Regions from separate parts of the Acidovorax facilis genome, predicted to be linked through region 1. Evidence: riboswitches for the same ligand, from Rfam matches in the RefSeq annotation. Region 1 holds a riboswitch; the other holds the start of a gene.

The links. Region 1 has a riboswitch for glycine ahead of gcvT (glycine cleavage system aminomethyltransferase GcvT). Riboswitches for the same ligand answer to the same signal wherever they lie in the genome.
Region 2: another riboswitch for glycine. It lies ahead of ACQ4MJ_RS24500 (D-amino acid dehydrogenase); the one in region 1 lies ahead of gcvT (glycine cleavage system aminomethyltransferase GcvT).

What each region holds. Positions count from the first base shown of each region.
Region 1 is NZ_CP192460.1:2,139,691-2,146,309, reverse strand. It holds gene gcvP (aminomethyl-transferring glycine dehydrogenase) at 1-1,962, opposite strand, end outside; gene gcvH (glycine cleavage system protein GcvH) at 2,040-2,414, opposite strand; gene gcvT (glycine cleavage system aminomethyltransferase GcvT) at 2,499-3,641, opposite strand; glycine riboswitch at 3,691-3,817, opposite strand; glycine riboswitch at 3,839-3,922, opposite strand; gene ACQ4MJ_RS09645 (TRAP transporter large permease) at 3,936-5,213, opposite strand; gene ACQ4MJ_RS09640 (TRAP transporter small permease) at 5,210-5,704, opposite strand; gene ACQ4MJ_RS09635 (TRAP transporter substrate-binding protein) at 5,833-6,619, opposite strand, start outside.
Region 2 is NZ_CP192460.1:5,322,626-5,329,244, forward strand. It holds gene ACQ4MJ_RS24485 (rhodanese-like domain-containing protein) at 1-1,090, opposite strand, end outside; gene ACQ4MJ_RS24490 (sulfite oxidase) at 1,316-2,527, shown strand; gene ACQ4MJ_RS24495 (c-type cytochrome) at 2,650-2,973, shown strand; gene ACQ4MJ_RS24500 (D-amino acid dehydrogenase) at 3,030-4,349, opposite strand; glycine riboswitch at 4,441-4,562, opposite strand; gene ACQ4MJ_RS24505 (2-keto-4-pentenoate hydratase) at 4,787-5,569, shown strand; gene ACQ4MJ_RS24510 (YXWGXW repeat-containing protein) at 5,600-6,094, opposite strand; gene ACQ4MJ_RS24515 (YXWGXW repeat-containing protein) at 6,276-6,619, opposite strand, start outside.

The DNA.
Region 1 (6,619 bases):
GCAGGCCAGGTTGGCACTGTGCTGTTCGCACTTGGCCTGCAGGTCGGCCATGTCCACGTTGCCGTTGGCATCGCAGGCGGTCACTACCACCTGCATGCCCACCATCTGGGCGCTGGCGGGGTTGGTGCCGTGTGCGCTGCTGGGGATCAGGCAGATGTTGCGGTGGCTATCGCCCTGGGCCTCGTGGTAGGCCTTGATGGCCAGCAGGCCCGCGTATTCGCCTTGCGATCCGGCGTTGGGCTGCAGGCTGATGCCTGCGTAGCCCGTGGCCTGGCACAGCCAGGCGCGCAGTTGTTCGTCCAGCTCCTTGTAGCCTTGCAACTGGTCAGCGGGTGCGAAGGGGTGCACGTTGGCGAATTCGGGCCAGGTGATGGGGATCATCTCGCTCGTGGCATTGAGCTTCATGGTGCAGCTGCCCAGCGGGATCATGCTGCGGTCCAACGCCAGGTCCTTGTCAGACAGCTGACGGATGTAGCGCAGCATGCCGGTTTCGGAGTGGTGGGTGTTGAACACCGGGTGCGTGAGGTAGCTGCTGGTGCGGCGCAGCTCGGCCGGAATCAGCAACTCCACGCCTTTCTCAAAAGCATCGAACGTGGGCAACGCCTGGCCGTCCTGGGCAAAGACTTTCCACAGCAGCTCGATGTCGGCGCGCGTGGTGGTCTCGTCCAACGAGATGCACAGGTAGTTTTCGAAATAAATTCGCAGGTTGGCGCCCATCTGTACTGCGCGAGCAGCTATGGATTTAGTAGCGCCATCGGTTTTGAGCGTCAGCGTGTCAAAACACGCCTGCGGGCGCACCGGCGCGCCCAGTTGTGTGAGCCCCTTGGCCAGAATGGCGGTGTAGCTGGCCACACGCTGTGCAATGCGCTTGAGCCCATCGGGGCCATGGTACACGGCGTACATGCTGGCGATCACGGCGGGCAACACCTGCGCGGTGCAGATGTTGGACGTGGCCTTTTCGCGGCGGATGTGCTGCTCGCGCGTTTGCAGGGCCAGGCGGTAGGCGGGCTTGCCATGTGTATCCACGCTCACGCCCACCAGGCGGCCGGGCAGGCTGCGCTTGAACTCGTCGCGGCAGGCCATGTAGGCAGCGTGCGGGCCACCCGCGCCCATGGGCATGCCGAAGCGCTGCGTGGTGCCCACGACGATGTCGGCACCCCATTCACCGGGCGGGGTGATCAGCGTGAGGGCCAGGAGGTCGGCCGCTGCGATGAAGGCCGCCTGTTTGGCATGCGCCTTTTCCACGTCGGCGCGCAGGTCATCAATGCGGCCGCTGGTGGCAGGGTACTGGGCGAGCACGGCGAAGTAGTCGCCGTTCAGCGCTGCATCCCATTCGGCGGCGGAGTTGGCCAGCACCACTTCGATATTGAGGGGCTTGGCACGGGTCTGGATCACTTCGATGGTTTGCGGGTGGGCATCACCGGCCACCACAAACACATTGCTTTTGCTCTTGACGGAGCGCTTGGCCAGCGTCATCGCCTCAGCGGCGGCCGTGGCTTCGTCCAGCATCGACGCATTGGCAATCGGCATGCCGGTCAGGTCGCAGACCATGGTCTGGAAGTTGACCAGCGCCTCCATGCGGCCTTGCGAGATTTCGGCCTGGTATGGCGTGTAGGCCGTGTACCAGGCGGGGTTCTCCAGGATGTTGCGCAGGATGACGCCCGGTGTGTGGGTGCCGTAGTAGCCCTGGCCGATGAAGCTCTTCAGGACCTGGTTCTTCGATGCCATCGCCTTGAGTTCGGCCAGCGCCGCCGCTTCCGTGATCGGCAGGGGCAGGTCCATCGCGCTGCTGCGTGCAATGGAGCGCGGCACGATGGAGTCGATGAGGGCGCGGCGCGAGGCCTCGCCAATCACCGACAGCATGTGCGCTTCATCGGCCGCATCGATGCCGATGTGGCGTGGCAGGAATTCGGTGGCGTTTTCAAGCGCTGCGAGCGTGGGCAGGGGGGCGAGGGTGGTCATCGGCGGCGGCGTGGGACAACAAGGAGGCACATTGGCCCGGCAGGGCGCCGGGCCTCGGGGAACAAAAGATCCGGAGATCAGGCGTTCTTGGCGAACTCTGCGTACGCAGGTTCGTCCATGAGCGCGTCGAATTGCATCATGTCGGTCACGTGGACCTTGAAGAACCAGCCAGCGCCCAGCGGGTCGCTGTTGGCCAGCGAGGGGTCGGCGCGCAGGGCTTCGTTCACCTCGACGATTTCGCCGGTGACGGGCATGTACACGTCGGCGGCGGCTTTGACGGACTCCACCACGCCGGCGACTTCACCCTGGTTGAAGGTCTTGCCGACTTCGGGCAGGTCCACAAACACCACATCGCCCAGCGCGTCCTGGGCGTGTACTGTGATGCCCACGGTGGCGGCTTCGTGGTCGGAGATGTCGATCCACTCGTGATCCTTGGAAAACTTGACGGTCATGGGGGCTCCAGAAAAAAGGGGAAAAACAAACAAAAGTGCCGATGCCAGCCAAGACTGTAGCCGGGCTGGCGCAGTTTCAGACGGTCAGCCGCGGTAGTAGCGCGCGGGGGTAAAGGGCATGGCACGCACTTCCATGGGCACGGCCTTGCCGCGCACGATGGCGTTCACCCGCGTGCCGATGGCGGCGAAGGCGGGTGTGACATAGCCCATGGCCACGGGTTCGTTCACCGTGGGGCCTAGCAGGCCGCTGGTCACTTCGCCAATCTTCTGGCCGTCTTCGCTCTGCAATTCGGTGTGTTCGCGCACGGGCACACGCTCCATCGCGACGAGGCCAACGCGCTTGCGCTGCAGGCTGGCGGGGTTGTCGATCTGCGCGAGCACCTTGTCTGCTCCGGGGAAACCCCCTGCGCGGGCGCCGCCCGTGCGACGCACCTTCTGGATGGCCCAGTTCAGCGCGGCTTCAGGCGGCGTGGTGGTGGTGTCGATGTCGTTGCCATACAGGCACAGGCCCGCTTCGAGCCGCAGCGAGTTGCGCGCACCCAGGCCGATGGGCTTGACTTCAGGCTGCGCGAGCAGTGCGCGGGCCAGGGTGTCGGCCTGCGCGGCGGGCACCGAGATTTCAAAACCGTCTTCGCCCGTGTAGCCGCTGCGGGTCACAAAACAGTCGCAGCCCGCAATGGAAAAATCGCCGCCCGTCATGAAAACCAGCTTTTCCACGCCGGGCGCCAGGCGCGCAAGTGCTGTGACGGCCTGCGGGCCCTGCAGCGCCAGCAGCGCGTGGTCGGGCATGGGGATCACATTGCAACTCTGGCCGATGCGCGCCTGGATATGGGCAATGTCGCCCACCTTGCAGGCACCGTTCACGATCACGAACAGCGTGGGCTTGCCATCCACCACGCCTTGGTTGAAAAACATCAGGTCGTCGATGACCGTGCCTTCGTCGGTGAGCAGCAGCCCGTAGCGCTGTTTGCCCACGGGCAGGTCGATCACGTCCACCGGCATCAGGGTTTCAAACGCCGCTGCGGCGTCAGGGCCGACCAGCTTGAGCTGGCCCATGTGCGAGACGTCAAACAAGCCCGCCGCGCTGCGCGTGTGCTGGTGTTCGGCCATCAGGCCAGCGGGGTATTGCACGGGCATGGAGTAGCCGGCGAACGGCACCATGCGGGCGCCCAGCTCGATGTGCAGGGCGTTCAGGGGCGTGGTGAGCAGGGGGGCGGTGGCTGACATGGCGGAACTCCGGGGCAAATGAGGGCCGCAGCCACAAGGTGGCCACGGGATTTGCCCTGCTGTCCGCTTTACCTGAGAGATTCACCGCAGCGCCCTGGCTGGCCGTGCGGTTTGCTCCTTCGGTGGATGGCCTCAACACGCGGTGCGGTGGGCCATCTCTCTCCAGCAAGGGAACGCCCACATCACTGCGGGCGGTTGTCAGTCCTTTTGCCTGAGCGTTCGGCTGCTGCCTGCGCCTTCGGCGGTGCGGTGGCCTGTGGGGCTTGGCACTCTCTCCTGACCGGGGGATTCTAACTACTTTGCGTAGACCAGATCGCGCAAACCCAGCGACAACTGCGGCACATAGGTCACCACCATCAGGCAGGCCATGATGACAAGCACAAACGGAATCAGGTGCCCGACGATGCGGTCAAGCGATATTCGCGCCACGGTGCAGGCTGCAAACAGGTTCACGCCAAACGGCGGCGTGATCATGCCCATGGCCAAGTTCACTACCATGATCAGGCCAAAGTGCACCGGGTCCACACCAAAGTGGATAGCCACGGGAGCCAGGATAGGCGCCAGAACGATGATGGCGGCACTGGTCTCGATGAACATGCCGATCACGAACAACGCCGCGTTCACCCCGAGCAGGAAGAGGGTGGGGGATTGCAGCACCGCCTCCAGCCAGCGGCCGATGGCATCCGGCACGCCAGCGCGGGTGATGAGGAAGGCGAACAGGCCCGCATTGGCAATGATGAACATGATCACTGCAGACGAGATGGCCGATTTGCGCAGGATGGCAAACAGGTCCTTGAGCCGGATCTCGCGGTATATCACCACCCCCACAATCAATGCGTAGAACACCGCCACGGCCGATGCTTCAGTGGGAGTGAATACGCCACCGTAGATGCCGCCAAGGATGATCACCGGCATCAGCAGCGCCCAGCCCGCCTGCAGCGTGGCCTTGCCAAGAGGCATGCGGCCGTCGCCGTCGTTCTTGCCCCAGCCCTTGTACTTGCAGTACGCCCAGACAAAAAGCATCAGCGCGCCACTGATCAGCAGCCCCGGGCCAAAGCCGGCGATGAACAGCTCGCCAATCGACACTTCGGCGCTCACGCCATACAGGATCATGGGGATGGAGGGCGGGATGATCACGCCCAGCTCGGCGCTGGTGGCCTGCAGGGATGCGGCGTAGCTCGTGGGGTAGCCATGCTTGATGAGCGCGGGGATCAGGATGGCGCCAATGGCAAATGTGGTGGCCACCGACGAGCCCGACACGGCCGCAAAGATCATGCAGGTCAGCACGCAGGTCATGGGCAGGCCACCCTGCACGCCGCCCACGATGCTCTTGGCAAACTCCACCAGGCGGCGGGATATGCCGCCCGTTTCCATCAGGTTGCCCGCGAGGATGAAGAACGGAATGGCGGCCAGCGGAAATTTGTTGATGGAGCCAAACATCTCCTTCACAGAGATCAGCATGTTGGCATTGGCTACCTGGATGCCCAGGATGGAGGCCAGGCCGATGGAAACGGCCACGGACACAGTGAGTGCAAAACACAGCACCATGGTGGTGATCATGACGGGCGTCATTGCGCGGTCTCCAGCTCAAGGCGTTGAGGGTCTAGCAGGTTGCCGACGATGCCAATGGCGCTGAACACGCCACCCACCGGCATGGCCACGTAGGCCCAGAACATGGAGACGGATTCGAGCCCCGCCATCGACTGCACGCCGCCGCGTTGGGCATAGTCCCAGCCCCACCACGCGATCACGCCAATCAGTGCCAGCGCCGCCACTGCCACGACATAGTCCAGCACCCGGCGCACGCGCGGGGGGCTCCAGCGGTACAGCACATCCACGCTGACCATCGCGCCCTGGCGGAACGCGCTTGGGATGGCCAGGAACACCATCCAGATCAGGCTGAAACGGATCAGCACTTCAGTCCACTCGGCGGGCTGCTCCAGCACAAAGCGGGTCACGATCTGGAACATGCCCAGCGATGCTGCAATGACCAGCATGGCGCACGCGCCGAGCAACGCTGCAAACGTGGCCCCGCGTTCAAACATCAGAAAAGCTTTTTTCATGGGGCGGACAACGCCATGGGTTCAGAAGATTCGGTGGAGAGAATCAGATTGAAGATAAAAAACGCCCGTAGCGCTTATTCTACGGGCGTTGTGTGCTACTAAAAATATAGTAGCTGATGCGCATGCAACTACTTGACGTCGCGGATCTTGTCCAGGGTGGCCTTGCCAAACTGTTTTTCAAACTCGGCGTTCACAGGCGCCAGCGCCGCCACAAACTTGGACTTGTCCGGATTGTCCACCACCGTCATGCCTTTGGCGCGCAGGTCGGCCACGCCCTTGGCGTCGTCTTCATCCACGCGTGCACGGTTGGCCTTGGTGCCTTCCTTGGCGGCGTCGATGAAGGCCTGCTTGTCGGCGGCCGAGAGCTTGTCGAACGAGGCCTTGTTCATCACGAAGATGGCAGGCGAATACACGTGGCCGGTCAGCGTCAGGTGCTTTTGCACCTGGTCGAACTTGGCCGAGATGATCACGGGCAGCGGGTTCTCCTGGCCGTCCACGGTGCCTTGCTGCAGGGCGGTGAACACTTCGGGGAAGGCCATGGGCGTGGTGATGATGCCGAAGCCCTTGTACGCGGCGATGTGCACGGGGTTTTCCATGGTGCGCATCTTCAGGCCCTTGAGGTCCTCGGGCGTGTTCACCGAGCGCTTGCTGTTCGTCATGTGGCGAAAGCCGTTCTCGGCCCAGGCCAGGGCCTTGAAGCCCTTGCTATCGAACTTGGTCAGCATCTCCTGGCCGATGGGGCCATCCAGCACCGCACGCGCATGGGCCTTGTCGCGGAACAGGAAGGGCACGTCAAAGATGCGCGCTTCGGGCACAAAGTTGGGCACTGGGCCGGTGGAGCTGAAGGCCAGCTCTTGCGTGCCCAGCTGCACGGCTTCAATCGATTCGCGCTCGCCACCCAGGGCGCCGTTGTAG
Region 2 (6,619 bases), 2.3 Mb from region 1:
TGGCCACCTTGGCAGCTTTGTAGGACTTCCAGCATTCGGCGCCATTGCACGCAAAAATTACCGGCTTGGCCTTGTCCAGGCCCTGAAGCTTGTCCAGCGCCTGGAAATCATCCTGTGCGGCATTGAAGGCCACGTCCTTGAGGCTCTTTTCCACATACGCTGCAAACACGGCGCCCCGGATGCGCTTGGTCTTGAATTCCTTCTCGGTGCGGGTGTCCACCAGCGTGGCGCCCTGCACCAGCAGGGTCTGGGCCTCGCGCGCAGTGATGCGCTTCACCCCAGGCAGGCTCGTGGGGGTGAACAGCCCCAGCTCGGCCACACGTCGGTACTCAACGGCCTCCGGGCGCACGGAGGCTGGCGGCAGGCCGCTGGCGGAGGACGACGCGCTGAACCACTGGGCCAGCTTGTTGCGCGCATCCGCCGGCAGGTCTTTTTTCACCACGATGGAGAACCCGCCTGGCACCGGCTGCGATGTAGCCAGCACCCGCGCAAGGCCGGGGTGCGCTGCCGACCATTCGGCCCAGTCGTCCTCGCGCACCACAGTGGCATCCGCCGTGCCCAGAGTCAGGGCTGTCAGGCCGGCCTGGGGAAATTTCTCGTACTGCACTGCGCGCAGGTCCTGGAACGACAGCCCCGCCTCATTGAGCATGCCGCGCGCCATGTAGGTGTAGACCGAATCCTGCTGGGGCAGGTAGAGCCGTCGGCCTTTCATGGCAGGCACCGCAGCGATCTGCTGCAGCCCGACCAGCAGGTATCTGTCCGATTTGTGCGTGGCGCCCACCAGCTCGTAGCCGCGTTGCAACGCGGACGCAGCCACCTGGGCAGGGCCGATGAAGATGTCATATCCCGCGCTGCGCGTGGCGCGCATCACGTCGGCCAGGTCGTCGCTGGTGGTCAGTGCCACGGGCTGGCCAGCTGCCTTCGACAGGCCCGATTCGGCGGAGGTGCGCAGGATGGAGTGCGCCGCCTTGCGGGCCGTGGGCTCCACGGCCACGATGGCCGTCAGCTGGGCCTGGGCGGCGCTGCAACACAGCCATAAGCCAAGTAGCAGTCCCAGCGGGCCGCGGGTCGATTTTCTGGTGATGTTCATTGCGCGGTTCCTCTCCCCAAAACAAACCGCGAATATGCCCAGGGCCCCCCCCCCCTGCGTACGAATGTTTCTGATCTTTTGTTCTTGTTACTTCTGCTAACGAAGCCGTACGTGCGGCGCGCAGAGCTCCCGCACAGAATGCGGGCTGGCCCGATCCCCTGTGCCTGCCGGGTGGGCGGGGGCAACAAAGAGTTTTTGTCCATCCCATTATTTGGAGACGTTTCCATGAAAGATTCGATGACCCTGCCGCGACGCCACATGCTGGCCGGAAGTGCCGCTGCCCTGAGCGCGCTGGGCCTGGCTGGATGGGCCGGCGGTGCGCGTGCCCAGCAGGCCGCAGCCGCTGCCAAGCCGCTGCCCGCGTATGCAGGATGGAAGTCACCGGATGCGCTGATCGTGCACAGCAGCAGCACTCTCGAAACCCGTCGCTCCGCGTTTGGCACCAGTGTCATCACGCCGTCCAACCAGCTGTATGTGCGCAACAACCTGCCCGCGCCCGACGCCGCCATCCTGGACAACCGCGATGCCTGGACCGTGGCGATCGAAGGGGTCAAGAGTCCGCGCAGCCTGACCCTGGCCGAACTCAAGACGCTGGGCGTGGAAACCGTGGCCACCGTGCTGCAGTGCTCGGGCAATGGCCGGGGCTTTTTCCCCAGCAAGCCCAGCGGCACGCCCTGGTCGGTGGGCGCTGCCGGTTGTGTGGTCTGGAGCGGCGTGCCACTGCGCAACGTGGTGGCCGCCTTGGGCGGGCTGGCCGATGGTGCTGCCTACCTGACCGGCACGGGCGGCGAGAAACTGCCCGAAGGTGTGGACCCACTCACCGTGCTGGTGGAGCGCTCGGTGCCCGTGAAGGCGATGGACGACGCACTGCTGGCCTGGGAGATGAACGGCGAGCCGCTGTCGCTGGCGCACGGCGGCCCGCTGCGGCTGGTGGTGCCGGGCTACCAGGGCGTGAACAACATCAAGTACGTCAAGCGCGTGGCCTTCACCAGCGCGCAGTCGCAGGCGCGCATCATGTCGCACGGCTACCGCATGTCGCCGCCCGGCAGCAAGGCCAGTCCCGACCAGCCTTCGGTGTGGGAGATGGGCGTCAAGTCCTGGATCAATGGGCCGCTGCCGGACAAAGGCGCACTCAAGCCCGGACAGGTGCAGGTACATGGCGTGGCCTTTGGCGGCACGCGCGGCATCAAGAGCGTGGAGGTGTCGGCCGATGGCGGCAAGACCTGGTTGGCGGCCAAGCTCATCGGCCCCGACCTGGGCCCCTTTGCCTGGCGGCAGTTTGCGCTGCCCGTGCGCCTGGAGGCGGGCACCCATGTGCTGGCGAGCCGCGCCACCGACACGGCGGGCAATGTGCAGGCCGAGCAGCGCGAGGAAAACCTGGGCGGCTACAACAACGCCAGCTGGCGCGACCACGCCGTCACCGTGACCGTGGCATGACATCGCTCCCCCCTGAGGCGCTTTGCGCCTTCCCCCCGAAGGGGGGACGCCACCCGTGGCCTGGCAGAGCCAGTTCCACGGTGGCACTGGCGTGGGTGCGCGCCGCTATCGGACGGCATCGGATGCCGCAAGGCGGTTTGCTGGTAGGGCTAGCGTTACTGTGGGCGGGTGCCAGCTGGGCCGCCGAGCCGGCCGAGCTGGCGCGCGGCAAGGAGCTGTTCACCAAGATCCAGCCCGCCTGCGCGGTGTGCCACACGCTGCAGGCCGCCGGTGCCGAGGGCCAGGTGGGCCCGGTGCTGGATGAGCTGAAACCCGACGCCGGCCGTGTACTGCGTGCGCTCAAGGCAGGCATCGGCGTGATGCCCTCGTATGCCGAGCGCATGAGCGAAAAGGACATGCTGGCCGTGGCGCAGTTTGTGGCGCACGCCACGGGCGCGGCCAAGTAAGCGCGGGCTTTCGCGGCGGTTGCAGCAGCGTTGCCTCGCTGCAACCGCGCGCTGCTTCAGGCCGCGGTGCGCGACGGCACCAGCGCCGCTCCTGCTGCGCGCCCCTGCAAGCCCTGGAACGCAAAGTCCACCTCGGGCACGCGGCCGCTCACGATGTCGGCCAGGGCCTTGCCCGAGCCGCAGGCGTGCGTCCAGCCCAGCGTGCCGTGGCCGGTGTTGAGGAACAGGTTGCCCACTTTCGTCTTGCCGATCAGCGGCACGTTGCTCGGTGTAGCCGGGCGCAGTCCGCTCCAGAACTGGGCCTGGCTCGCGTCGCCCGCGCCAGGGAAGAGCTGCTCCACACGCCGCACGATGGCCTCGCAGCGCACCTGGTTCAGGTGGCGGTCGTAGCCGTTCAGCTCGGCCGTGCCTGCAATGCGCAGGCGATCACCGCCGCGTTCGCTGGTGTAGCGCGAGAACACGAGCTTGAACTCGTCGTCTGTCAGGCTCACTTGGTGCGCCTTGCTGGCGTCTTTCACCGGCATCGTCACCGAGTAGCCCTTGGCCGGGTAGATGGGCAGCTGGATGCCCAGCGGCTGCGCCAGCAGCGGGCTGAACGAACCCATGGCCAGCACAAACGCATCGCCGCGCACGCGCTCGAAGCGGCCTTCGGCATTGGTCACTTCCACATGGTCGATGCGGCCGCCTGCCTTGCGCAGTGCGGTGATGTGGTGGCCCATGCGGAACTGCACGCCCGCCGTCTCGCACAGCTTGGCCAGCTCGCGCGTGAACTGGTTGGCATCGCCCGATTCGTCCTCGGCCGTGTAGGTGGCGCCCGCCAGTTGTGGGCGGATGTGGGCCAGCGCTGGTTCAAGGCGCACGGCCTCGTCGGCGCTGATGACCTGGCGCTCGCAGCCCAGCTGGCGCATCTGCTCGGCCGGGGCCAGCGCGCCGTCGAATTCCTTTTGGTTGGTATAGAAGTGGAGGATGCCCTGCGTGCGCTGGTCGTACTGGAGGCCGGTTGCCGCGCGCAGCTGCTGCAGCGTGTCGCGGCTGTAGGTGCCCAGGCGCACGATTTGCTCGATGTTGTGGCGCGTGCGCGCTGGCGTGCAGTTACGCAAAAAGGACAGGCCCCACAGCCACTGGCGCATGTCGGCGCGGATGCGGAACAGCAGAGGCGCGTCCTCCTTGCCCAGCCACTGCAGCACCTTGAGCGGCGCACTGGGGTTGGCCCAGGGCTCGGCGTGGCTCACCGAGATCTGGCCGCCGTTGGCAAAGCTGGTCTCGGCACCGGGCGCACCCTGGCGGTCGATGACCGTGACCTCATGGCCAAGTTGTTGCAGGAAATAAGCCGAAGTCACGCCGAGCAAGCCGGCGCCCAAAACGATCACGCGCATTTTTGAAGCCTTTTAAGGGTTCAGCGCTTGATGGATATACGTTGGCAGCTATTGATTCAATAGCAAGCAGCCAGCGCGCGTCCGCCAAGCTGCCGCTCCCCCTGTCCTTGGTACCTGAGAGATTCACCGCGCTGCCCACATGGCACGCGGTTTGCTCCTTCGGTGCGCCTCCACGCTGCTGACAGGTGGTGGCGGCTCTCCAGACGGCTTTGATAAATGGTGCAGTACGGGACCTGAGCGTGTATGGGAGTTTGCGCCTTCGGTGCAGCGGTGGGCCTTGTGGCCTGCCGTGCTCTCCTGCGGGGGCCATTCTAGGAGGGTGCGGGCGGCGGTGGGGTGTTTGGGGCGGCTAATGGGTGGCAATCGTTGCTGATGCTGGCGGCGACATGGGGTCGCCATAATCCGGCGATTTGACCCACCCCCAGGACGCTTTCCCGATGCCCGATACCGCCTTTGACCCCTTCGCCAGCGCCGCCGTGATCACCATGGCGCGCCAGGGACGCACGCCCCGGCCGCTGGATCTGCCCGCTGCATTGCGCCCTCGCGATGCGGCCGAGGCCTACGCCGTGCAGGACGCCGTATTGCGTGAGCGCGGCGAGGTCGCGGGATGGAAAGTGGGCGCCGCGTCGCCCCAGGCCCAACCCGCGCGTGCGGCGCTGACCCGCGACTCGGTGTGGGTGGAGCAGCCTGGCCAGGAGGTCAACTTGTCGGCCACAGGCTTTGCCGTTATGGGGGTGGAGGCGGAGCTGGTGTACGAACTGGGCGCAGACCTGCCCGTACGCGCCACGCCCTACAGCGCGGCCGAGGTGCTGGCCGCCATGGTGTCGGTGCGTGCCGCCATTGAGGTGTGCGACACGCGCTTTGCCGCCTGGGCACAACAAGGGGATTGGAGTCGCCTGGCCGACCAGGCCTGCCATGGGGCGCTGATCGTGGGTTCGGGTTTGACCGACGTGGCTTCGGTGCAGCCCCTGGTGGAAGGGGTCAGCCTGTCGGTGAACGGATCGGTGGCCGTGCAGCACGCCACCTGGGCCAACCCGGCGGGCGACCCTCTGCGGCTGCTGGTGTGGCTGGCCAACGAAGGCGCGCGCAGCCTGGGAGGGCTGCGCGCAGGGCAGTGGGTGACCACCGGGTCGTGCACCGGCACCGTGATGGTGGCTCCGGGCACGGTGGTGGTTGCCGACTTCCCTGGTGTCGGTCGCGCCGAGGTGAAATTCGACTGAACCGTTACGAGGATCGTGGAACGCGGCAGATCAGTTGCGGCGCGGGTTGTCCGGCTGGCTGTCGCGGCGGTTGGACACGCCGTCACCGTCGCGATCACGGTCGTTGCGGTTGGAGATGCCATCGCCATCGCGGTCCCGGTCGTTGCGGTCGGCAATGCCGTCACCGTCACTGTCCCAGCGGCCCCGCTGCATTTCCCAGCGGCCATCGCGCTCCACCCATTGGGGCTGCCGGTACTGGTAGCCGCTGCGCGCTTGTACCCAGTGGCCCTTCACCCAGCGGTGGCGGTTGCCGCGCCATTCCCAATGGCCTTGTTCCCACACCTGGCCACGGCGTGGGCGCGGCACGGCTTCGTACCGTGGGGGTGGGGGCGCGGGAATCACCTGGTAGGTCTGCGTGGGCTGGTACCCACGCTGTGGTTGGTCGGACTGAATGACGACGGTGCCCTGGATGGCCGCGTGTGTCGGTACGAGGGGCAGCAGTGCCATCAGGGCGATGGCGGCTGCGGTCAGTGTTTGGCGGGTCATGGTGGTCTCCGGGGTGATTCCTGGCGGAATCGGTCTTTGCATGGTGGCGGCCTGGTGCGCGGCGCCACGTAGGTGCTCAGCGGGGGCGGGCGTAGGCCAAAGGGGGGAGTGGGCGCGGGGCTCGCGAGCCTCCGCGCTCCTTCAGCTGTTCAATCGTTCAATCGTTCAATCGTTCAATCGTTCAATTGCGGTAGGGGTTGTCCGGGCGGCGGTCGTGCCGATTGGGAACGCCGTCTCCATCACGGTCGCGGTCGTAGCGGTTGGACACGCCATCGCGGTCTCGGTCGTGGTGATCGCGGTCGTAGCGGTTGGGAACACCATCACCATCGCGGTCACGGTCATAGCGGTTGGGGATGCCGTCGCCATCACGGTCCCAGCGGCCGGGGCGCAGGTCCCACCGGCCGCCGTGTTCCACCCAGCGCGGCTCGCGGTAGTAATAGCCAGGGCGGGCCTTGACCCAGTGGCCCTGGACCCAGACATGGCGGTGGCCGCGCCAATCCCAATAGCCGGGCACCCACACCATGT